2 regions of the Kribbella sp. NPDC058693 genome follow, and region 2 is predicted to be linked to the other one. Evidence: riboswitches for the same ligand, from Rfam matches in the RefSeq annotation. Region 2 holds a riboswitch; the other holds the start of a gene.

Region 1 (12,015 bases), on a different contig from region 2:
CCGCGAGATCGTCGGAGGTCAGAGCGCGCTCGAGAGCCTGTTCCAGCCGGGCCATCGCATACCCCGCCGAAGCCGTCGCCCGCTGCTCCTCCGCCATCGGATCCCCGTTCCCTGCCTAGCCGTGCAGAGACATGGAGGCAGGACTCGAACCTGCGCCCTCCCGGTCTACAGCCGGGCGATCTACCCCTGATCTACTCCATGCAATGCGTCACAGCCTAACTGCCGTACGGCGTTCTCGTCAGGACAAATGTGGCGATGTCGAGGTGCGAGATGGAGTCACCGTCACGAACGACGCGCAGTTTTTCGCCTGCCAGGTAGCCGTCCCGGCCCTGGTAGACGTCCGGTCCCAGCGGGGAAAGACGCGTGGTCAGACCACCGCTGAGCTGCAGAATGCCCGCGGAGACGGAGATCGTGAGCGGCGTGTTGCCCCAGTACCAATGGCCGAGCAGATCGGTGCCTTGGGCAAGCGTCGGCTCAGGGACCCACTCCTGCGCGATCGGCGGTTCGTACGCCGCCAGGATCCGGACCAGGTCAGGCGCCAGCGAGGCAACCCGCCCGTACGTCGCATTACCGAGCGTCACGGCCCCGATCCGGCGTACCCGGTCGACGAACAGCCCGGCGAGGAACCCGGGCATCGAGCCGGTGTGACCGATCAGCAGATGCGGATCGTCCGCGATCAGCCGCAGCCCCAGCCCGTACGACGCCGTCAGCCCCTCCCGCGGATCCGACGCGACCGGAGCCGCCATCTCCTCGACCGACTCCCGGCTCAGCACCTCGGGCACCGGATCGATCCAGAACGACGCGTACCGGGCCAGATCCTCGATCGTGCTCCACAGCTGCCCGGCCGGCGCCATCGCGCCCGAGTCGTACGCCGGCTCCGGCACGAGCTGCCCGCTGAACGGATGCACCGAGAACCCCTCGGCCGCGGGCGTCGACGGGAAGTACGTCGTACGCCGCATCTCCAGCGGATCGAGAATGCGCTCCTGCGCCAACTCGATCCACGACGATCCGCGCAACCGCGCCACGATCTCACCGAGCAGGGCGTACCCGAGGTTCGAGTAGTGATGCCGACGATCCGCCGGACCGGCCGCCTGCGACTCGTCCATCGCCGCCGTCAGCTCGTCGAACGAGACGCCCGGATTCCGTTCCCACCAAGGGCCTTCGGGCTCGGCGTTCATCCCGCCGCTGTGCGCGAGCAGATGCCGGATCGTCCGGTCCCCGAACGCGATCCCGGGCAGATGCTTGCCCACGGCATCGTTCAGCGACAGCAGCCCGTCGTCGCGGCACTGCAGCACCAGGACCGCCGTGAGCGTCTTGGTGATCGACCCGATCCGGTACTGCACGTCCGGCCCCGGCGCCGCCTCGCCCGCCGTCGCGAACCGCCCGCGCGCGCCGGTCCACACCAGCGCACCATCCCGGAGCACGCCGCCGTTCACCGACGGCAACTTTCCCTCGCTCTGAGCCGCCGCGATCTCGGCGTACAGAGCAGCGGCGGTGTCAGAACGCAAAGACATTACTCGAAGGCCTCCGGTGCCGGGCAGGAGCAGATCAGGTTGCGGTCGCCGTACGCGCCGTCGATGCGGCGGACCGGCGGCCAGTACTTCGAGGCGCGGTCCACCGAGCGCGGGAACGCGGCCTCCTCGCGAGTGTAGGCGTGCTCCCACTTGTCGTTGATCACCGACTCGGCGGTGTGCGGCGCGTTCACCAGCGGGTTGTCCGCGGCCGGCCACTCCCCCGCCGCGACCCGGTCGATCTCGTGCCGGATCGCGATCATGGCGTCGCAGAAGCGGTCCAGCTCGTCCAGGTCCTCGGACTCGGTCGGCTCGACCATCAGCGTGCCCGCGACCGGGAACGACATCGTCGGCGCGTGGAACCCGTAGTCGATCAGCCGCTTCGCGACGTCATCGACGCTGATCCCGGTCTCCTTGGTCATCGGCCGCAGGTCCAGGATGCACTCGTGCGCGACCAGGCCGCTCTCACCCGTGTACAGCACGGGGAACGCGCCCTCGAGTCGCTTCGCCACGTAGTTGGCGCTCAGTACGGCGGTCTTCGTCGCGGCAGTCAGCCCCTCGGCGCCCATCATCCGGATGTACGCCCACGAGATCGCCAGCACGCCCGCGGACCCGAACGGCGCCGCACTGATCGGGCCGACACCGGACTCGGGACCGGCCTGGTCCAGCAGCGGGTGGTTCGGCAGGTACGGCGCGAGGTGCGCGGCGACGCCGACCGGGCCGACACCCGGACCGCCGCCACCGTGCGGGATGCAGAAGGTCTTGTGCAGGTTCAGGTGGCTGACGTCGCCGCCGAACTCGCCCGGCTTCGCCAGCCCGAGCAGGGCGTTCAGGTTCGCGCCGTCGACGTACACCTGGCCGCCGTGGTCGTGGACGATCTGGCAGACCTCGCGCACGCTCTCCTCGTACACGCCGTGGGTCGACGGGTACGTGATCATGATCGCGGCGAGCTTGTCAGCGTGCTCGGAAGCCTTCGCCCGCAGGTCGTCCAGGTCGATCGTGCCGTCGTCGTTGCCTTTGACAACGACAACCTTCATACCGGCCATCACCGCGGAGGCGGCGTTGGTGCCGTGCGCCGACGCCGGGATCAGGCAGACGTTGCGGTCCTCGTTGCCCTGGGCCCGGTGGTATCCGCGGATCGCGAGCAGACCGGCGAGCTCACCCTGCGAGCCGGCGTTCGGCTGGATCGAGACCTTCGCGTAGCCGGTGACCTCGGCCAGCCAGCGCTCGAGCTGACCGATCAGCTTCACGTACCCGGCCGCGTCCTCGATCGGCGCGAACGGGTGCACGTCGGCGAACTCCGGCCAGGTGACCGGCTCCATCTCGGTGGTCGCGTTCAGCTTCATCGTGCAGGAGCCCAGCGGGATCATCCCGCGGTCCAGCGCGTAGTCCTTGTCGGACAGCTTGCGTAGGTACCGCAGCATCGCCGTCTCGGACCGATGCGTGTTGAACACCGGGTGCGTCAAGTACTCCGTTGTCCGCGGTACTTCGATCGCGGCAGCGCTCAGCGTGTCGTCGTACTGCACGCCGAAGGACTGGCAGACGCGAGTGAGCGTGGCGACATCGGTCTTCTCGTCGCAGGAGATGCCGACGTGGTCCGCATCGACGAGCCGCAGCCAGATCCCGTTCTGCCGGGCGGCGTCGACCACGTCGGCTGCCTGACCCGGTACGCGGGCGAGCACGGTGTCGAAGAAGTCGTCGTGCACGACCTCGACCCCGCCGGCCCGCAGCGAGGCGGCCAGCTTGCCGGCGTAGTTGTGGACACGCTCCGCGATCGCCTTCAGACCGTCCGGCCCGTGGTAGACGGCGTACATCGAAGCGACGACGGCGAGCAGGACCTGCGCCGTACAGATGTTCGAGGTGGCCTTCTCGCGGCGGATGTGCTGCTCACGGGTCTGCAGCGCCAGCCGGTACGCCGGGGCGCCGTCGGCGTCGACCGATACGCCGACGAGGCGACCGGGCAACGACCGCTCGAGGCCGGAGCGCACGGACATGAAGCCGGCGTGCGGGCCGCCGTAGAACAGCGGTACGCCGAAGCGCTGCGAGGAACCGATCACGATGTCAGCGCCGGCCTCGCCCGGTGCGTCGAGCAGCGTCAGCGCGAGCAGGTCGGAGGCCACGGCAACCAACGTGTCGCGCTCGTGGGCCGCCTCGATCAGCGGCTTGAGGTCGCGGACGGCGCCGTTGGAGCCCGGGTACTGCACCAGGAGACCGAAGAAGTCGCCCTCGGGCAGGCCCTCGGTGGTGTCGGCGACGACGACCTCGATGCCGAGCGCCTCGGCCCGGGTCTGTACGACGGCGACGGTCTGGGCGAAGCAGTCGGCGTCGACCAGGAAGCGGTCGGACTTGCTCTTCTTGTTGGAGCGGTGGGCCAGTGTCATCGCCTCGGCGGCCGCGGTGCCCTCGTCGAGCAGCGACGCGTTCGCGGTCGGCAGACCGGTCAGGTCGGAGACGACGGTCTGGAAGTTCAGCAGCGCCTCGAGGCGGCCCTGGGAGATCTCCGGCTGGTACGGCGTGTAGGCGGTGTACCAGGCCGGGTTCTCGACCAGTCGTCGCACGATCACGGACGGCGTGAAGGTGCCGTAATACCCCTGGCCGATCATCGAGGTCGCGACGTTGTTGCGGGCCGCGAGCTGGCGGAGCTCGGTCAGCGCGTCGACCTCGGACGCCGGCTCAGGCAGCCGGAGCGGCTCGGCCGAGCGGATCGAGTCCGGTACGGCGGCATCGACGAGCGCGTCGACGTCGGCGTACCCGAGCAGTTCCACCATGCGTGCGACCTCGTCGGGGCGTGGCCCGATGTGGCGGTCGGCGAAGATTGCGGAGAGTTCGGTCATCAGAGGCTCCGTTGCTGACAATGCTTCCGGTCGCCTCCCCCTCTGTCACACGAACGTGCTTCAGAGTCGCCTGAGGCACTCGGTCCATGGGCCTGAGAGGTTCCGGGGAGGAATTGCCCCTTCGGCGCCCGATGACACGGGTCTCTCCCGAGTGCTGTTTACGGCTGAGTCGAGGCTACCAGGAATCCTGGAACAGTTCGGGCAGCAGTCGCCGGGCGGCCGGCTTCGCGGCCTCGACCTGCTCCGCGGTCGCCGACTGCATCGGCCAGCGGACCCGGGTGCCGACGTCGGCCCAGTCCCCGACCGCGGCCAGGAACTTGTCCAGCGCCGGGTTCGACAGCCCGATCTTCTGCAGCGGCGCGACATGGCCTGCAAAGAACTCCGCGATCCGCCGCTCGACGTCCAGATCACGAGCAGTCCGTACGGCGCCGTCGGGCGACAGCGCGGCGACGTTCGAGTAGCTCCCGTGCGCACCGAGTAACGACATACTCGCCAGGAAGTGCCCGGGCACGAAGATCGCCAGTCCGGACTTGGACGCCTCGTCGAACCAGGCTTTGTCACCGCCCGCGGTCTTCAACCCGATCAGAGTCGGCACTGCCTCGGCCAGTTCACGCAACTGCTGGGGTCCGACAGCGGTCTTCGCGTGCGGCGGGTTGTAGAAGACCAGCGGCACATCCCCCGCCACCTCGGCCACCCGCCGGAAGAAGCTCAGCAACTCAGCGTCGTTGAGCGGCAGCCAGTCCGGGGCGATCACCTGGATCGCGCCAGGTGCGAGCTTCGCCGCCCGTTCGGCGCGGGAGAGCTGGACCTGGGCCGACGGATGACTGGCACCGATCTGGAACGGTTTACCTGCCGCCGCAAGGATCGCGTTGATCTGGTCGAACTCGTCCTCGGTCAGCGTCTGGAACTCGCCCGCCGTGCCGTGGGCATACAGGCCGTCGACCGCGCTCGTGCTGAGTGCTTCTGCTTCAAGCTCCAGCCGAGTGAAGTCGAGCGAGTCGTCGGCGTTCAGCGGCAGCAACAACGTCGCCCACACACCACGGAGCGAGTCGGCAGTGAGTGGGCGCACGAAGGTAAAGCTATGTCAGCCCGTCATCCGGGCGCGACGGCGGGCTGCCAGCTCATCGCCGGCGTGGCCGTCGGAGTCGCCTTCGTCGTGGCCGTCGGCACGCTCCGTGGGCAGCTCGGACAGCGAACCCTCGACCTCGCGCCACACGCCGCCGAGCGCGATACCGAACACGCCCTGGCCGCCGGCCAGCAGGTCGATCACCTCGTCGGGCGAGGAGCACATGTACACCGACGCGCCGTCGCTCATCAGCGTGATCTGGGTCAGGTCGTCGAACCCGCGCTTGCTCAGGTGCGCGATCGCGGTCCGGATCTGCTGCAGCGAGATGCCGGCGTCGAGCAGCCGCTTGATCACCTTCAGCAACAGAACGTCACGGAAGCCGTACAACCGCTGCGTCCCGGAGCCGGTCGCCGGGCGAACCGACGGGGAAACCAGACCCGTGCGCGCCCAGTAGTCGAGCTGACGGTAGGTGATCCCGGCCGCGGCGCAGGCCGTCGGGCCGCGGAACCCGACATCCTCCGGCATCGGTCGCAGGTCGTCGTCGAACAGCAGACCCTGGACGCCGGCGGTGGCCGTAGCAGCTGCCACAGCCTCGGCGTGCGCGTCGGACGTCGACTGCGCCGTCAGATCCGTGTCGCCGGTGCGTGTCACGCCTGAGCCTCCCTGGATACCGACTGGAACGAGCCATCTCCGTGGAGTGACAGCACCCCACGACTCCTTCACGGTAAGCCGCCGCCCCAACCGGGTCAACGACAACCGCACCGAGCCGGGAGCGTGTCGCGACCGCCGTACGAATCGTTACCAAGCCGATCTTGTACCACCCGGGGCCAAACCGACGGGTGGGGCTAACTCTTGTCGAAGTCCTCCGGGGTCACCTGGTCGAGGAACTCCCGGAACCGCTCGACCTCCTCTTCCTCCACCACTTCGTCGTCTTCCGTCTCACTCTCCGGGACCGGGATGCCGGCCTCGGCCAGGATCTCCTCCGCGCAGAACACCGGGGTGCCGGTACGCAGCGCGAGCGCGATCGAGTCCGACGGCCGGGCGGAGATCTCGGTCTTGTCGTCGAAGACCAGGATCGCCTCGAACACGCCGTCGTTCAGGTTCACGATCCGGACCTGGCTGAGCGTGTGCCCGAGCACCCGGATGGTCTCGGCGAACAGATCGTGGGTCAGCGGCCGGGGCGGCTCCATGCCCTGCTGGGCGAACGCGATCGCACTGGCCTCGGCGGCCCCGATCCAGATCGGCAGGTACCGCTCTCCGCCGACCTCTTTCAGCAGCACGATCGGCTGACTCGAGGGCATCTCAACCCGGACTCCGACCACGTCGACTTCGCGCACCCCTTCAGCCTACTCCGCAGGGAAGCCCCTAGGTGCCCGGCCGGTTGTTACGGACGCGGCAGGCGGGACCGGACCAGTGCGGTGTGCAACCGAACCGTGAGCGCGGCCAGCTCCCCGGTCTGTTCGGTACGGCGGGGACCGGTGACCTGCTCGATCAGCCCCACCTCCCGATCGGCCGCCGTACGGAACGCGCGCAGGTGCCGGGGCTCGAGCCCGTACCCGGCCAGCTCCGCGGCGACCTGGGCGATCACGATCGCGTCGCCCGCGTAGTGGTTGCCGCTGGCCACCACCAGCCCGTGGCTCTCCAGCTCGCCGAGCAACTCGGCGGAGACGCCAGCGGCGGCCTGCAGCTCGGCCCGGGTCAGCCGCAGCTCGGTGCCCGAGGCACCGAAATCGTCCGCGACCGGCTGACCGGGGGTCTGCGGCAACGAGCTCGGCGCGACCGGCGGCCCCGCGGCGGCGGGTCGCAGGCCGCGGTCGATCGCGCCGAGATGTTCCTTGATGACCTTCAGCGGCAGGTACTGGTCGCGTTGCGCGGTCAGCACGTACCGCAGCCGCTCGACGTCGGCGGCACTGAACTTGCGGTACCCCGACGCCGTACGGGCAGGCGTCACCAGTCCCTCGGCCTCGAGGAACCGGATCTTGGAGATCGTGACGTCGGCGAACTCGGCCTGCAGCAGCTGCAGCACCTGGCCGATGCCGCGACCGTCCGCCGGCCCGCCGGCCGTGGAATCAGCGGCGCTCGGATCAGGCCTGGCCACTGGCGTAGTACACCAGCCGGTACTTGCCGATCTGAACCTCGTCACCGTTGTTCAGCTGGACCTCGTCGATCCGGTCGCGGTTGACGTACGTGCCGTTCAGGCTGCCGACGTCGCGGACCTTCACGCCGTACCCGTCGCGGCGGAACTCCGCGTGCCGGCGGGACACGGTCACGTCGTCGAGGAAGATGTCGCTGTCCGGGTGGCGTCCCGCGGTGACGACGTCGACGTCGAGCAGGAACCGGCTGCCCGCGTTCGGGCCGCGCTGGACGATCAGCAGAGCCGACCCGGCCGGCAGCGCGCCGACAGCGGCCTCGTCGTCGGCGGACAGCGGCTCACCGGTCTGCTCCGGCTCCGGCTCCGCGCCGATCGGAGTCAGCATCGCGGTGTCGGTGACGCCCGGCGTCGGCTGAGGGGTCGCCGGTGCTGCCGCCGGGCGGTCCGCGCCAGGCAGCATCGCTCCGCACTGCGAGCAGAACCGGCTGCCCTCGGAGTTCTCGTGCCCGCACTGGTTGCAGAACGGCATGCTGTGATCCTCCCGATCGCCGGGTGTCCGGCGACGTTTTCGATAGACCCCGTATGAACAGTGTGACGTGCTGGAACAAGATGAGAGGGCCTCAACCCTCGACCAGCGGTTGAGGCCCCAAAACCTATCAGCTCTGGTCGAGCTGTCCCTGATAGGCATCGGCGTCCATCAGCGCGGCGACCTCGGCCGCGTCCTCGACCTCGATGTCGAGCAGCCAGCCCTCGCCGTACGGATCGCTGTTCACCAGGTCCGGCTGGTCGGCGAGCGCCTCGTTCACGGCGGTCACGGTGCCGTTCACCGGAGCGAACAGATCGCTCACGCTCTTGGTCGACTCCAGCTCCCCACAGGCGTCGCCGGCCCGCACCGTGCTGCCGACCTCGGGCAGCTGCACGTACACGATGTCGCCGAGCTGGTCCTGCGCGAAGTCGGTGATGCCGACCCGCACCGGTCCGTCGCTACCGGCCTTCAGCCACTCGTGCTCGGCCGTGTACTTCAGGTCTTCGGGGTACACCTTCGTTCCTCTTTCACTCAAGGAGAACAGCTACTTGGTCGGGCTGGGCGCCGGGCGAGCGTAACGAGGCTCCTCCGGCGCGTGCAAGGCGGCGATCGGGACGGTCGTCAGCTCGTTCACCTCCGCCGTTCCACCCACCTGCGGACCGGTCACCTCGCTGACCAGACCGCCGGGGAAGTTGGCCGCCTCGGCCAGGTTGTGCGACTCCCCGATCGCCTCGATCACGTACGGCGAGTTGACCTTCTGACCGTCGATCCGGATCCCCGGCGGGTCGTCCACGAAGTCGGTGCTGGCGACCACCCGGACCGACCCGTTGATCTGGATCGCCTCGGCACCGGCATCGCGCAACTCCTCGATCGCGTCCAGCAGGTTGCTCGAGGTCATCTTGCCCTGCGGGTCGTTCAGCGTGATCCGGACACCGGGACCTGTCGCGGGCAGCGTACCGGCCAGGATGCCGAGGGTGCGGACCTGGGCCTCCGCCTGCTCGCGCGCCGTCTGTGCCTTGTCGGCGCTGGAGGACAGCGAGTTCTTCCGCTCCTCCAGGTCGGCGATCTCGCTCTCCAGCCGGCGGGTGTTCTGGCCGAGGCCGTCCAGGATCGCGATCAGGTCCTCGCGGCGGGCGTTCTGGTAGCCGTCGTCGGCCCGGTTCACCCGGACCTGGACCACGGCCACACAGGCGACCAGCGCCAGTACGACGGCCACGATCGCCTGGCCGCGGGACGGTTTGAACCCGGACTTGAGCCGCCGCAACGCAAGGTTGGGCGTCTTCGGCTTGGGCATCGGTGTCGGCGTCGCGGGCTGCGGCGCGTCGACCGCTGGCTTGGCCACCTGCTCAGGCTTGGCCGGCTGCTCGGGCTGGACCGGTGGCTCAGGCTTGGCCGGTTGCTCGGGCCTGTCGGGATTCTCGTCAGCCATGTCAGGCCCGGAAGATGTGGCGCCGGATGGCCGCCATGTTGGTGAAGATCCGGATGCCGAGCACGACGACCACGCCGGTCGACAGCTGCGAGCCGACGCCGAGCTGGTCACCCAGGTACACGATCAGGGCCGCGATCAGCACGTTCGAGACGAACGACACCACGAACACCTTGTCGTCGAAGATCCCGTCCAGGAACGCCCGGAGCGCGCCGAACACCGCGTCGAGCGCGGCCACGACCGCGATCGGCAGGTAGGGCTGGGCCCAGTCCGGCACGTCGGGCGCGACCAGCAGACCGATCACGACACCGATCACCAGTCCGAGTACGGCGATCATCTCGATCCCACTTTCGCGTAGCGCAACGCGATGGTCGCATCGGCCGGCACCAGCAAGGAGTCCTCCGTCGTGATCGTCATCCGGACATCGAAGTTGCTGACCAGGTACTGCACCCAGCGCCCGCCCGAGCTCTGCGCGAACCGGGCCGGCATGGTCGCGGTGTCTCCGATCGCGAGCACCGTGTACGGCGGGGTCAGCGAGCTGTAGTCGACCGTGATCGCACTGCCCGCGCCGCGGATCGCGGTCAGCGAGGTGATCCGGTGACCGTTCACCGAGACCGCCTCCGCGCCGGACGTCCACAGGCCGTTGACCAGCTGCTGCAGATCGACGTCGAGCAGCCGGCCCTCTTTGGAGTCGGCGTTCTTCGCATCGTCGATGACCGCCTTCAGCCCGGGACCGGCGACCGAGATCGCCCCGGTCTGCAGCTCCAGGTCGTCGAGCTTCTGCTGCAGCGCGGCGCCGGTGCTGTCGTTGCTCAGTCCGCTCGCCTGCAACCGGCGTACCTCGTCGGCGAGGTCGGACTGGTGGTTGCGCAGGCCGGTCAGCCGGTCGTCGGCCTGGTTGATCCGGTCGATCAGCTCGTTGCGCTGCTTCTCGGCCTCCGGGGCGCTGCGGTAGTTCTGCGAAGCGGCTACCGCGAGCAGGAAGCCGAGCACGAGCGTCGCCGCCACGAGCATGATCCGGTGCCGGGAGCGGAGCGCCCTGGCGCCGTCCTTGGGGCGGGTCCGGGCGGCGACGGCGTACCCCTCGTCGATCGGGTGCGCCATCAGGTTGTTCAGCAGCGACATCGACGCGTCGACGCGCCGGGGCTTCTGCGCCGGTTGTTGGGGGGCTTGCTGTGTCACGGGTCTACCCGGCCGCGTCCTTGATCGGCTTCACCGTCTGGACGAGGTGCCGCAACTGCGCGAAGTACAGCGCGCCGGCCCAGTAGTACAGACCGGTCCCCCAGATCGCGAACGCCCAGCCGAACACGCGGGCGAGCAGGTTGAGGGTGGAGTCGCCGTCGCCGAGCAGGAGCAGCGGGAACGCGTACAGCAGGCAGAACGTGGCGGACTTGCCGAGGAAGTGCACCGGCAGCGCGTTGAAGCCGCGGCGGTGCAGGGCCGGCAGGGTCAGCGTCAGCAGCAGGTCCCGCAGCGGCAGCGCGATCGCCAGCCACCACGGGATGATGTCGCGCAGCGCCAGGCCGACGACGGTCGCGAAGATGTACAGCCGGTCGGCCACCGGGTCGAGCATCTGGCCCAGCCGGCTGGTCTGGTTCATCCGGCGGGCGATCTGGCCGTCGGCCCAGTCGGTGAACCCGGAGATCGCCAGCACCAGCAGCGCCCAGCCGTCCTCCTTGGGGCCGAGCACCAGCCACAGGAACAGCGGCACACCCAGCAACCTGAGGAAGCTGAGCGCGTTCGGGATCGTCCAAACCCGGTCGGACACTTCCAAGTCCGGCACGCGACCCCTCCCTCTCTCACCCTGATACCCGTCGTAACTCTACTGGGGCACCTCGACACGTTTACGTCCGGCCATGCCGGGGCATGCCCCGGCTTTCCCCTGATTACCTGAACGCGCCCGTTCGTGGTCCGCTATGGCTGGTGCGAACCGGTGACCCGATCGATACCCGAGAGTGATCCTTGGAACGGGAGGCCGATCATGAAGTTCTTGGTGCTGATCTACGGGAATCCGGAATCGCGGGCGGTGTGGGACTCGCTGTCCGACGAGCAGAAGCAGGAAGGCATGGCGGGGTACGCCGGTCTGCACGAGGCGCTCGAGGCCCGCGGGGAGCTGGTCGCGTCGGAGTCATTGGACGATCCGGGGCTGACCAAACAAGTGCTTGTGCGCGACGGGAAGCCGCTGACGACGGACGGGCCGTTCGCCGAGGTGAAGGAGCAGCTGGCCGGGTTCTACCTGCTGGACTGCGACTCGATGGACCGGGCGGTGGAGATCGTCGCGCAGATCCCGGAGGCTCCGTTCAGCGTCGTGGAGGTCCGTCCGGTCCGTGATCTCGGCGCGTACATGTGATCGAGGAGCTGCTGCGGGAGCAGGCGCCGCAGGTGCTGGCCGCGCTGGTCCGGCGGTACGGCGACTTCGACGCGTGCGAGGACGCCGTACAGGAGGCTCTGCTGGCCGCGTCGCTGCAGTGGCCTGGTGAGGGTGTTCCGGCGAATCCGCGCGGCTGGCTGATCACGGTCGCGTCGCGGCGGCGGATCGAGGTACTGCGGAACGAGGCAG
Region 2 (12,015 bases):
TCGCGCAACGCGTCCGGCTCGATATCCAGGAACCTCCGGCCGAAGCCGGGCTTGTCGGCGTACCCGACGTGGGCTCCGATCGCGACCCCGCGCTCGACCGCCTCGGCCGTCACCCGCCGCATGATCGACGGATCGCCGGCGTGGAACCCGCAGGCCACGTTCGCGCTGGTGACGACGTCGAGCAGGGCCGAGTCGTCACCCATCGACCAGGAACCGAATCCTTCACCCATGTCCGCGTTGAGGTCCATGCGGCCACCTCCCTCGCCCGAGCCTAGAGATTGTTCAACAATCCTGCAAGAGGCTTGTTCTACTTTTCCTCACCGCTCCGGTGCGGGATGATGCGGAGATGAGTACGGGTGGGGCCGAGACCGAACGGCAGGCGTGGTTGCGAACCGTCGCCGCCGACGTCGCGCGACTGGATCGGAGCAGCTCCGCGGAGCGGGCCGCCGACATCCTTCGCCGCAGTATCACCGAAGGCGCGCTGCCGCCCGGCGCCCAACTCTCCGAGATCGAGCTGACCGAGGTCCTGGAGGTCAGCCGGAACACGCTGCGCGAAGCGTTCCGTCTGCTGACCCACGAGGGCCTGCTGGTCTACAAGTTGCACCGCGGAGTGTTCGTTCCCGAGCTGGACGAGCGCGATGTCATCGACCTGTACCGGTTGCGCCGCGTCCTGGAGGTGGACGTCGTACGCGGACTCGCCGACCGCGACCCGGAGCTGCCCGCGAGCCGCCTCGAGCCGTTGCAGGACGACGTCGAGGCTGCCGAGGCCGCCGCCCGCACTGACCGCTGGCCGGCCGTCGGTACGGCGAACATGCGCTTCCACGAGCACCTGATCGGTCTGGCCGACAGCTCCCGGATGGATGCGATGACCGGCCGGCTGCTCGCGGAGTTGCGGCTCCTTTTCCACGTGATCGCGACCCCGCGCGAACTGCACGAGCCGTACATCGAGCGCAACCGCAGGCTGTTCGAGCTGCTCGACGCCCGCAAGTACGACGAGGCCGCGGCCGACCTGCATCAGTACCTGCTCGACTCCGAGGCGGGGATCCTCGCGGCGTTCCGAGATAAGGGCTTGCGCACGCCTGCAAGAACCTGAGTTGATGAGTCAAACCGTCAGCTGCAAAGGGGAGCACAGTCATGACCGATGACGCCCGGACCGAAGAGACGCCGAAGTCGTACCGCCCCATCGACGCCAAGGGGTTCCGGGACTTCATCTCACGGGGCTGGGGGCCGGTGGACCGCTCGGTATCGGTGCCGGAAGGGCTCGCCGAGGCGGCCGCCGAGCACCGGCGGAAGCTCGCCGCGGCGCTGCCGGGTCGGCGGATCGCGATCGCGGCCGGTCGCGCACCGGTCCGGTCGAACGACACCGACTACCTGTTCCGGGCCGACAGCGACTTCGTCTGGCTGACCGGTTGCCAGGCCGAGGGCGCCGTACTGGTCATCTCCGGGGACGGCGACGCGACGCTGTACCTGCGCGAGACGGCCGGCCCGGGCGAGGCGGACTTCTTCGCGAACGCGCGCGACGGTGAGCTGTGGATCGGCCCGGTGCCGGGGCTCAAGGACTGGTCGGACGCGCTGCAGATCGCCTGCCGCCCGCTCGAGGAGCTGCCCGCCGCGGTGCGCGGCGCGGTCCCGTTCATGCTGTCGGTGCCTGGCGTCGAGCCGATGCTGGACGCGTTGGTACGGACGTCGCCGACCGACGGCAACGCGCTGCGGCAGACGCTCGCCGAGCTGCGCCGGATCAAGGACGACTGGGAGCTCGACCAGCTGCGCGAGGCGGTCGCGGCCAGCGTGCTCGCGTTCGGCGACGTGGCTAGTGAGCTGCCGGAGGCGATCCGCGGCGGCGGCGAGCGCTGGCTGCAGGGCACCTTCGACCGGCGCGCGCGGACCGCGGGCAACGGCGTCGGGTACGCCTCGATCGTTGCCGCTGGCAAGCATGCGCCGGTGCTGCACTGGGTTCGCAACGACGGCGCGGTGAACGAGGGCGACGTGATCCTGCTGGACGCGGGCGTCGAGACCCGCACGCTGTACACCGCTGACGTGACCCGGACGTTCCCGGCCACGGGCGAGTACACCGCTGCGCAGCGGCAGGTGCATGACCTGGTGCACAAGGCTCAGCTCGCCTCACTCGACGCGGTCAAGGTCGGAGCGCCGTACCGCGCCTTCCAGTACGAGGCGCTGCGGGTGCTGGCGGAAGGGCTGCGGGACTGGGGTCTGCTCGAGGCGTCGATCGACGAGCTGCTCGGGCCGGACGGGCAGCAGCACCGCCGCTACATCGTCTGCGGGACCGGTCACTACATCGGCCTCGACGTCCACGACTGCGACGCGTCCCGTCCGGAGGCGTACTTCGCCGGCACGATCGAGGCCGGGATGGCGCTCGCGGTCGAGCCGGGGCTGTACTTCCACCCGAACGACGAGACCGTGCCGCCGGAGCTGCGCGGCATCGGCATCCGGATCGAGGACAACGTCGTCGTCCACCCGGACCGGCTCGAGATCCTGACCGAGGACCTGCCGATCACCACCGACGGCCTGGAGCAGTGGACCAAGTCACACCTGAAGTAATCAAGCGATCGCTCAAAATTAACCGTCACAAGCGGTAACACTCTCCCGCCCAGCACGATGTACAGAGCGGGGGAGGGTCGAACTCGGCCGGGCGCGTGGCTAGTGGGGGGCCGCGTTCCACGCGCCAGGCCGAGGCGGCCCCGACTGGGCCCGGGGGGACCCAGGATCCCTGGGTACGGGGAGTAGTCATCATGAATCTACGGGTGCGAGTAGTGCACTACGGCAGCCGGCACTGGTACGCCGACATCGACGACGCCGACGATCCGCAGCCCGACGATCCGTTCTGGTTCGTCGACAACTGCCGGACCCAGGCGCAGGCACTGGAGACGGCCTGCAGCGAGCTCCGGCTGATGACGGGCCGGCTGGTCCGCGGGGACCAGCTCGACCGCGTCCTCGAAGTGACCGGCGTACCGGTCTGAGCTTTCAGCCGACCGGTGGTACGGCGGCGCAGCTGCTGCCGCGCTTGGGTACCGCACGCGCGATCAGGTAGTCGTCGATCGTCGTTTGCATGCACGGGCTCGAGTTGTAGCTCCCGTGTCCCCAGCCTTCGTACGTGAGCAGCACGCCGGACCGGCCGAGCTGACGCTGCACGTCCTGCGCCATGCGGTACGGCGTAGCGGGGTCATGGATCGCGTTGGCGAGCAGCACCGGCGTCTTCAGCCCATGGACGTTCAGCACGTGCTGCGGGTTGTTGGCCTTCGGCGCACCGAGACAGATCGACACCGCCATCAGCTGACCCGGGTAGCGCATGTCCTGGTTGTTCCGGGCCAGCCGCTGCAGGTGTGCGGCGTACTCGCGGTAGTCCTTCACCGGAAGGTTCCAGTCCTGACAGAACACCGCCAACGGATACTGCGCGAGCCCGCTCGGGACGGCGGCAGTTGACGGCGTTTCAAGGTCCTTCAGCGTCTGCGCCAGCGCGGACCACTCCGGGTCGTAGAGCATCCGAAACACCTGGAAGCTCAACTTGAACGGATCACTCGACCGAGCCAGCAGTCCGGCCCACACCGCATGGACGTCCTGCCCGTGCAGTGCACAGGACGACGCCGCCGAGCACCACTTCACGAACTCGTCGAACGAGTCCTGCGCCGCGGCCGCCTGGACGTCGAGGAAGCTCTTCGTCGTCGGGGAGCCATGGTCGATCACGCTCTCCACCACCATCGCGCGCACCCGGTTCGGGTACGTCTCGGCGTACTGCGCTCCGAGCAGCGTCCCGTAGGAGCTGCCGTGGAACGAGATCGTGGACTCGCCGAGCGCCCGGCGTACTGCGTCGACGTCGCGCACCGTCTGCCAGGTGTCGATGTGGTCGTACAGCGGACCGGTGTGCTCGCGGCAGTCTGTCGCGAGTTGCTTGTTGTAGTTGATCGTCGCCGTGAACTCCGCCTTGCTGCTGATGATTGGCGACGGCTGCTTGGCGAGCAGCGCGGCCGAGCACTGCACCGGGTTGCTGCGGTCCACACCGCGCGGGTCGAAGCTGACGATGTCGAAGCGGTCCTGCAGGTTCGCGCTGAACCGCGTCATCCCGGTCTTGATCCGGTCGACCCCGGAGTCGCCCGGTCCACCCGGCCCGAACACGAGCACCCCGACCCGCGCGCCCTTCGCAGTACGTCGGGCGATGGCGAGGTCGAACGTCGGTCCGCCCGGGTTCCGCCAATCGACGGGCAGTCGGAGCGTCGCGCATTGCGAGCCCTTCACCAGGGCGGGATCGTCGTGCCCTTCTGGTTTGCAATCGGCCCAGCGCACGCGGCTGGGACTGGCGGAGGCGGTCGTCGTCAGCCCGGCCGCGGCGACCGCGAATACTACGGCGCCGGCCAGGGCGCGTCGTGTGAACTTCATACCGACGATCCTTCGGCAATCGCTTGCTGACGGCATCAGGGACGAGCCCCGCGCGACCCTGGTCACGGATTCAGGGGCCGGATTGACGACGCCCGGGCGACCGCCGTACCGTCCACAGCGTCAGTGAACTCAACAGCCGCATGAACCCGTGCGGGAGAGTCCCGGGCCAGGTCGACAAACTCTGGACCCGGGCGCCGTAGGAGCAACTCTCCCCAAGAATCTCTCAGGCACCTTCACCGCACGGGCGAGGCATCTCTGGAGGACGTCGGGTCCAACAGAGCGGGGAGGACACCAAACGGTCAACGGCGACCGGAAGGAACCTCCACACGATGGCGATCAGCGTCTTCGACCTGTTCAGTATCGGGATCGGCCCGTCGAGCTCCCACACCGTGGGACCGATGCGCGCCGCCCGCACCTTCGCACTCGGCCTGGCCGCGGACGGCCTGCTGGCTGCGACCACGACCGTCCATGCCGAGCTGTTCGGTTCGCTCGGCGCGACCGGGCACGGTCACGGCAGCAACAAGGCCGTCCTGCTCGGCCTGGAGGGCGCCGACCCCGAGACCGTCGTCACGCACTCGGTCGACGCCAGGGTCGAGACGATCCGCGAGCGCGGCCGGATCGTGCTGGCCGGCGAGCACGAGATCGCGTTCGACGAGAACACCGACCTGATCATGCACCGCCGCAAGGCCCTCCCGTACCACCCGAACGGGATGACCTTCGTCGCCCGCGATACGCAAGGCGCAGTACTGCGGGAGCGCACGTACTACTCGGTCGGCGGCGGATTCGTCGTCGACGAGAACGCCGCCGCGGGAGACCGGATCGTCCTGGACACCACCCCGCTGAAGTACCCGTTCACCACCGGCGCGGAGCTGCTCGACCGGTGCCGTGAGTCGCAGTTGTCGATCAGCGAAGTGATGCTCGCGAACGAGCTGGCCTGGCGGACCGAGGACGAGATCCGGTCCGGGCTGCTGCACATCTGGCAGGTCATGCAGGACTGCGTGCGCGAAGGCTGTGAGACCGAGGGCATCCTGCCGGGCGGCCTGAAGGTGCCGCGCCGGGCGCACTCGCTGCACCGCAAGCTCAGCGGCGACCCGTGGTCGGTGGATCCGCTCAAGGTGATGGACTGGGTCAACCTGTTCGCGCTCGCGGTGAACGAGCAGAACGCGTCCGGCGGCCGGATCGTCACCGCGCCGACGAACGGTGCCGCAGGCATCATTCCCGCCGTACTGCACTACTACCGCGGGTTCGTGCCGGGCGCGACCGAGGACGGCGTTGTCCGGTTCCTGCTGACCGCCGGGGCGATCGGCGTGCTCTACAAGGAGAACGCGTCGATCTCCGGTGCCGAGGTCGGTTGCCAGGGCGAGGTCGGATCCGCCTGCTCGATGGCCGCCGCCGGTCTGTGCGAGGTTCTGGGCGGTACGCCGCAACAGGTCGAGAACGCCGCCGAGATCGCGATGGAGCACAACCTCGGCCTGACCTGCGACCCGGTCGGCGGCCTGGTGCAGATCCCGTGCATCGAGCGGAACGCGATGGCGTCGGTGAAGGCGATCAACGCGGCCCGGATGGCGATGCACGGCGACGGCGTCCACGTGGTCACGCTCGACAAGGTCATCAAGACCATGCGGGAGACCGGTGCCGACATGAAGGTCAAGTACAAGGAGACGTCTCGCGGCGGCCTCGCCGTCAACGTCATCGAGTGCTGAGGATCACCACGGGACGGTCCCGTGCAGGCTCAGGTACTCCGCGGTCGGCCCGGACTGGTCGATCTGCGCGAGCCGGGCGATGATCTCCGCGCCCTCCTCGACGGTCTGGTAACCGCTGTGGCCGTTGAAGTCCGTCGCGGTGTAGCCCGGGTCGACGGTGTTGATCCGCAGGTTCGGCAGCTGTCGTGCGTACTGCACCGTCAGCATGTTGAGCGCTGCCTTCGAGGCGCCGTACGCCGGGGCCGGCACCCAGACGGGCACCGTGCTGATCACGTCCGGATCGACGGCAGTGGCGATCGAGCCGAGGCCGCTGGAGACGTTCACGATCACCGGGTTGTCGCTGCGCTCCAGCAACGGCAGGAACCGGCGGATCATCCGCACCGGCCCGTACACGTTCAACTCGAAGACCAGACGGAAGTCGTCGGCGGTCAGGTCCCGGATCTCCTTGCGCGGCCCTGGGATGCCGGCGTTGTTGATCAGTACGTCGAGTGAATCCAGCTGCTGCGCGGCCGCGTCGACGGACTCGTCGCTGGTGACGTCCAACTCCAGGTACTGCGCGCCGAGGTCCGCCGCGGCCTGCTTGCCGCGTTCGGGGTCGCGGGCGCCGAGGTAGACAGTGTGTCCGGCCGCGATCAACTGCCGGGCCGTTTCGTATCCGAGGCCTCTGTTTGCCCCGGTGATGAGTGTCGTGGTCATGGCTCCACCCTCCCGCCGCGGGTACCGGGTAGGTAGTACCCGCGATGTCCTAGGGAACGGCAGTACCAGGCTGTTCCGGCCAGGGCGCGGAATACTGGGGGCATGGCTGAGCTCGGCAGGACGCTGCATGCCTGGCGCGACCGGGTGACACCGGAGCAGGTCGGACTGCCGGCCGGTGGGAACCGCCGCGCGCCGGGGCTGCGGCGTGAGGAGCTGGCCCAGCTCGCCGGGCTGTCGGTCGACTACATCGTCCGGCTCGAACAGGGCCGGTCGGACTCGCCGTCCGCGCAGGTACTGACCGCGCTGGCCCGGGCGCTCCGGTTGTCCGATGCCGAGCGCAACCATCTGTTCGTGCTGGCCGGCGAGGTGGAGCCGTCGCCCGGCCGGCTGTCGGCGTACATCCCGCCGGGTGTGCAGCGGATCGTGGATCAGCTCGACGGTGCGCCGCTGTGCGTGTGCGATGCCGCCTGGACGATCATCACCTGGAACCCGTTGTTCGCCGCGATGATCGGCGATCCGTCCGAATGGCGCGGGCGGGACCGCAACATCATCTACCGGCATTTCGTGGCACCGGGCGATCGCGTCGTACAGACGCCGGAGCAACAGCGGGACTTCCGGATCGCGATGGTGACGGATCTGCGCGCATCGCTCGCGCGGTACCCGCACGACACCGACCTCCGGGCGCTGATCGACGAGCTCCGAGCCCGGCACGACGACTTCGCGCGGCTGTGGGACGAGCCGGTCGTCGGCTTCCACCGGTCCGAGCGGAAGATCATCCGGCATCCCGAGGTGGGAGCGTTCACGATCGACTGCGATGTGCTCGCCGTCCCGGGCAACGATCTGCGCATGGTCGTGTACACCGCCGCGCCGAACACCGATGCCGCCGAGAAGCTCCGGCTGTTGTCGGTGATCGGCCTGCAGGCGTTGACCTGAGCGATCAGCTAACGCGCTGCATTCCTACGGTCGCGTAGACGGTTCGGAATTACTGGAATATGAAGTTCTTTCGTTCAATTTCTTCCAAGGGCTGTTTGAATCGACTCTTGGGCCGATAATCTCCCGGACTTGTGAGACCGATCTCTGCCACGGCTTCCCGCCGCCCGCCCTGGCAGAATCCGCGGCGACGCCGTCAGGCCGCCGCCGGCGCCGGCGTACTGCTGCTCGGCTGCCTCGTGCTGGCGTATCTCGGGTACCGCAGCGGCGGCCCGCAGCCGGCCAGCCCGGTCGCCGGCCTGGAGCCCGGCCGGCCGACACAGAACCTCCCGGCGATCCCGCGGACCGCTTCGCCGACGGTCGGTACGACGCCCAGCGCCGTACCGACGTCATTGCCGACAGCAACCAAGCCGGGCGAGATCCAGGTGCCGACCGGTCTCACCACCACGGGCTATCCCTTGATCACCACGGGTACTCCGACCCCGCAGGTCGTCGAGTCGACCGGCCCGACGGCACCGGTCACCGAGCGGCCGCCGACCGCCCCACCCACGGCGCCATCCACTGCACCGACCGGCGGCCCGACAAGCACCCCCAGTAGCCGCCCCACCACCTCGACACCCACCGAGCCGCCCCCGACCAGCAGCACCCCGACCGCACCGCCCACCACCCCGGACGACCCCGACCGCCCTGATGGCGGCCTGGGCGGCCTCCTCGGCTCTCTCCTGGACAAGCTCGGGCTCTAGTACGCCTCGACCTCGGTAGTGTCGGCGTTGCCGTTGCGCATGGGTTTGAGGTTGACCTGCCAGCCCTGGTTCTTGCCGAAGGTCTGGTCGAACTTCTTGAAGGCGCAGTCGGCGCGGAACTTGCGATTGTCCGGGTCCCAGTCCGTGCCGCTCTTGAAGTAGAGGTGGTAGGCGCCGCCGATCTGCTTCACGGTGGCGGTCTTGGTCGCCTGGATGTACACCATCACCTGCGGGGTGCCGGGCGGTTTGCCGTCGGTGACGATCGAGACGGCGACGTCCTTCGCCGTACCGTTGGTGATCTTGAGCTGTCCCGTTCCGTTCGGGCCGCGCCGTACAAGGACGTCGCCGTTGTCCGGGCGCACTTGCACGGGCGCAGGACCAGGGTCGGGCAGCGTCTTGCCGAATGTCAGCTTGAGGCGTTGTAGCTGGACGAGCGCGGCACTCAGGTCGGTGCGCAGTTGGCGCTGCACCTTCTGTGACGTGTACGCGACTCCGCCGCACCGCGCGTCGTCCTCGGTCTCCGCCGACAGGCCCGTCAGTTGCGTGGCCGCCACACCGATCCGCACCTGCAACAGCCCGTGTACGGCGGTCAGCCGCGAAGTCACGGTGATCGCAGCCAGTCGCACCGAGATCGTGTTGAGTGAGTCAGCCAGTGTGTTCATGGCGTCGCTGAGCCCCTCGGCCGTGCGGACCCGGGTCAGCCGCGACGCCGGGCCGGCCAGCACTTGGTCGATCCGGGTCAGTTCGGCCTGGTACGCCGCCGAGCCGAGCGGCCCCGCTGTCGGAACGGATGACGCCGGCGCAGGCACAGCACTGCTCGCGACGGATGGTGCGGTCGGCGAAGGACCCGCCTTACCGCCACAACCCGCCAGCAAGCACACCCCGACACAGAGCGCAGCCCAGCGCCTCATCCCCTACCCCCCAGGTCCTCACCCCTGAAGCAGCAAGAGTACCCGTCAGTCCCTAACGCTGGGCCTGACGAACGGAAACGCTAGCGTGCTTCGAATGTTCTGACCCGTCAGCATCATCATCACCCGGTCGACGCCGATGCCCAGTCCTCCGGTCGGCGGCATCGCGTACTCGAGCGCGGACAGGAAGTCCTCGTCCAGCGACATCGCCTCGGGATCGCCCGCGGCGGCCTTCAATGACTGCTCGGTCAGGCGCCGGCGTTGCTCGACCGGGTCGACCAGTTCGGAGTACGCCGTACCGATCTCGGCGCCGAAGGCAACCAGGTCCCAGCGTTCGGCGAGCCGCGGATCGGAGCGGTGGTTGCGGGTCAGCGGCGAGGTCTCCAGCGGGAAGTCGGTGTAGAACGTCGGGAACGTGGTGTTCGGCTCGACGAGCTCGTCGTACAACTCCAGCACCAGCTCACCGGCCGACATCTCGAACGTCGTGTGTAGGCCGTGCTCCGCGCAGATCTCCCGCAGCCGCTCGACCGGGGTGTTCGGATCGATCTCCGTCCCGGCCGCTTGGCCGACGGCGTCGTGGACCGTGACGACCGGCCACTCGCCGGAGATGTCGATCTCGCCGTCGGCCCGGCGTACCACAGGCTTGCCGAAGACCGCGGTCGCGGCCTCGATCAGCAGCTCACGGGTCAGCTCGCGCATCACGTGGTAGTCGGCGTACGGCTGATAGGCCTCGACCGAGGTGAACTCCGGGTTGTGGGTCGCGTCCGCGCCCTCGTTGCGGAAGTTCCGGTTCAGCTCGAAGATCTTGCCCATCCCGCCGACGCTGAGCCGCTTCAGGAACAGCTCCGGCGCGATCCGCAGAAACAGTTCGGTGTCGTAGGCGTTGATATGCGTGACGAACGGCCGCGCGTTCGCGCCGCCGTGCACCGCCTGCAGCATCGGCGTCTCGACCTCGATGAACCCGCGCGTCTCGAAACCGTTGCGCATCGCCCGTACGGCGGCACTGCGCTGCTGCATCATCCGCAGCGAGTCCGGGTTCATCACCAGGTCGATGTGCCGCTGCCGCACCCGCGCCTCGGGGTCGGTGAACCCCTTCCGCTTGTCCGGCAACGGATGCAGGCACTTCGCCGCCATCACCCACGACGTCGCCGCGATCGACAGCTCGCCGCGCCGGCTCGTCACCACCTCGCCGGTCACGCTGACGTGGTCGCCGATGTCGACAAGTCGCCGCCACTGCTCCAGCGGTACGTCGCCGCACGCCTCGGCCGTGAACATCACCTGCAGCTGCGTCAACCCGTCCTGCAACTGCGCGAACGACAGCCCGCCGTGGTTCCGCATCCGCATCACCCGGCCGGTCACCGACACCAGATGGTCGGTGTGGTGATCCGGCGGCAGGTTCGGGTACAGCTCCCGGACCCGCTCGAGCGTCTCGGTCCGCGGCACGCTCACCGGGTACGGATCGATGCCCGCGGCAACGAGCTCGGTCAGCTTGGCCCGCCGGATCTGCTCCTGCTCGGTCAGCTTGCGCTCCGGCAGGGCCGGTCGCAGCAGTTCCTCTTCCTGCCCGCGTACGGCGGACGCGAACGCGCGCCCGTCTGCCGCCATGATCGCGTGCCGCTCAGCCGTCTCGACAGTGTCGACGCGGGTCCACGGCCGCGGCGCCGGCAGGAAGCCCTCCGCCGTACCGGCCGCCAGCACGACCTGGGCTAGCGACGCACCGCGCGAGTAGCACATCAGCCGCGGCGACCAGCGCGGCAGGTACTTCTCGTTCGACTGGTACAGACTCTCCAGCTGCCAGAAGCGCGAGGCCGCGGTGAGCAGCGCGTTGGTCAGACGCAGTACCGGACCGGCGCCGACCCGCTCGGCGTCGCTGAAGATCTCGCGGAACATCGCGAAATTCAGCGAGATCCGGTGGATGCCGAGATCGCCGGACGCCTCGATCAGCGAGGTGACCATGAACTCCATCAACCCGTTCGCCGACTCCGGGTCGCGCCGCATCAGGTCCAGCGACACACCTCGCACGCCCCACGGGACGAACGACAACAGCCCGCGTACGACGCCGTCCGCATCGCGCGCGATGACCATCACACAGCGTGCGTCGGCCGGATCGCCGAGCCGCCCGAGCGCCATCGAGAACCCACGCTCGGTCCGCGCGCCCCGCCACCGCTCGGCCAGATGCACGTACTGCGCCAACGTCTCCGGCGACAGGTCCCCGTGCCGCACAACCTCCGCGTGGTACCCGGCCCGCTGTACGCGCGTCACCGCCTGCCGCACCGGGCGCATCGTCCGGCCTTCGAGCGTGAAGTCCGCGACGTCGATGATCGCCTCGTCGCCCATCGACAACGCGCGCAGGCCGGCATCGACGTACGCCTGGGCCGCTTCCTCGCTCGCGGACAGGACTGCGGGGGACCAGCCGTACGTGCGCGCTTCGACGAGCCAGCGCTGGATCGCGGCCGGCCAGGCGACCGGATCGCCCAGTGGATCACCGCTGGCCAGGCTGACGCCGTTGACGACTCGATAGGCGATCGCGGCGTTGTTGTCCGGGGAGAACACGACCGCCTTGTCGCGGCGGGTGGCGAAGTACCCGAGGGAGTCCCGTTCGCCGTGTAGCAGCAGGAGCCGCCGTACCTCGAGTTCCTCGGG

The links. Region 2 has a riboswitch for glycine ahead of ACFWUU_RS18070 (L-serine ammonia-lyase). Riboswitches for the same ligand answer to the same signal wherever they lie in the genome.
Region 1: linked by a shared signal. The riboswitch ahead of gcvP (aminomethyl-transferring glycine dehydrogenase) and the one ahead of ACFWUU_RS18070 (L-serine ammonia-lyase) in region 2 are both predicted to bind glycine.

The regions. Positions count from the first base shown of each region.
Region 1 is NZ_JBHXSQ010000002.1:1,661,139-1,673,153, forward strand. It holds gene ACFWUU_RS17530 (hypothetical protein) at 1-97, opposite strand, end outside; tRNA gene ACFWUU_RS17535 (tRNA-Tyr) at 130-201, opposite strand; gene ACFWUU_RS17540 (serine hydrolase domain-containing protein) at 216-1,514, opposite strand; gene gcvP (aminomethyl-transferring glycine dehydrogenase) at 1,514-4,345, opposite strand; glycine riboswitch at 4,416-4,505, opposite strand; gene ACFWUU_RS17550 (dihydrodipicolinate synthase family protein) at 4,521-5,414, opposite strand; gene ACFWUU_RS17555 (MerR family transcriptional regulator) at 5,430-5,936, opposite strand; gene ACFWUU_RS17560 (bifunctional nuclease family protein) at 6,257-6,748, opposite strand; gene ACFWUU_RS17565 (MerR family transcriptional regulator) at 6,796-7,509, opposite strand; gene ACFWUU_RS17570 (FHA domain-containing protein) at 7,496-8,032, opposite strand; gene gcvH (glycine cleavage system protein GcvH) at 8,160-8,543, opposite strand; gene ACFWUU_RS17580 (DUF881 domain-containing protein) at 8,574-9,458, opposite strand; gene ACFWUU_RS17585 (small basic family protein) at 9,460-9,792, opposite strand; gene ACFWUU_RS17590 (DUF881 domain-containing protein) at 9,789-10,637, opposite strand; gene ACFWUU_RS17595 (CDP-alcohol phosphatidyltransferase family protein) at 10,642-11,238, opposite strand; gene ACFWUU_RS17600 (YciI family protein) at 11,437-11,805, shown strand; gene ACFWUU_RS17605 (RNA polymerase sigma factor) at 11,802-12,015, shown strand, end outside.
Region 2 is NZ_JBHXSQ010000003.1:45,888-57,902, forward strand. It holds gene ACFWUU_RS18045 (LamB/YcsF family protein) at 1-248, opposite strand, end outside; gene ACFWUU_RS18050 (GntR family transcriptional regulator) at 347-1,093, shown strand; gene ACFWUU_RS18055 (aminopeptidase P family protein) at 1,135-2,559, shown strand; gene ACFWUU_RS18060 (hypothetical protein) at 2,751-2,978, shown strand; gene ACFWUU_RS18065 (alpha/beta fold hydrolase) at 2,983-4,392, opposite strand; glycine riboswitch at 4,534-4,641, shown strand; gene ACFWUU_RS18070 (L-serine ammonia-lyase) at 4,722-6,095, shown strand; gene ACFWUU_RS18075 (SDR family NAD(P)-dependent oxidoreductase) at 6,099-6,791, opposite strand; gene ACFWUU_RS18080 (helix-turn-helix transcriptional regulator) at 6,894-7,724, shown strand; gene ACFWUU_RS18085 (hypothetical protein) at 7,856-8,464, shown strand; gene ACFWUU_RS18090 (hypothetical protein) at 8,461-9,273, opposite strand; gene lysX (bifunctional lysylphosphatidylglycerol synthetase/lysine--tRNA ligase LysX) at 9,421-12,015, opposite strand, start outside.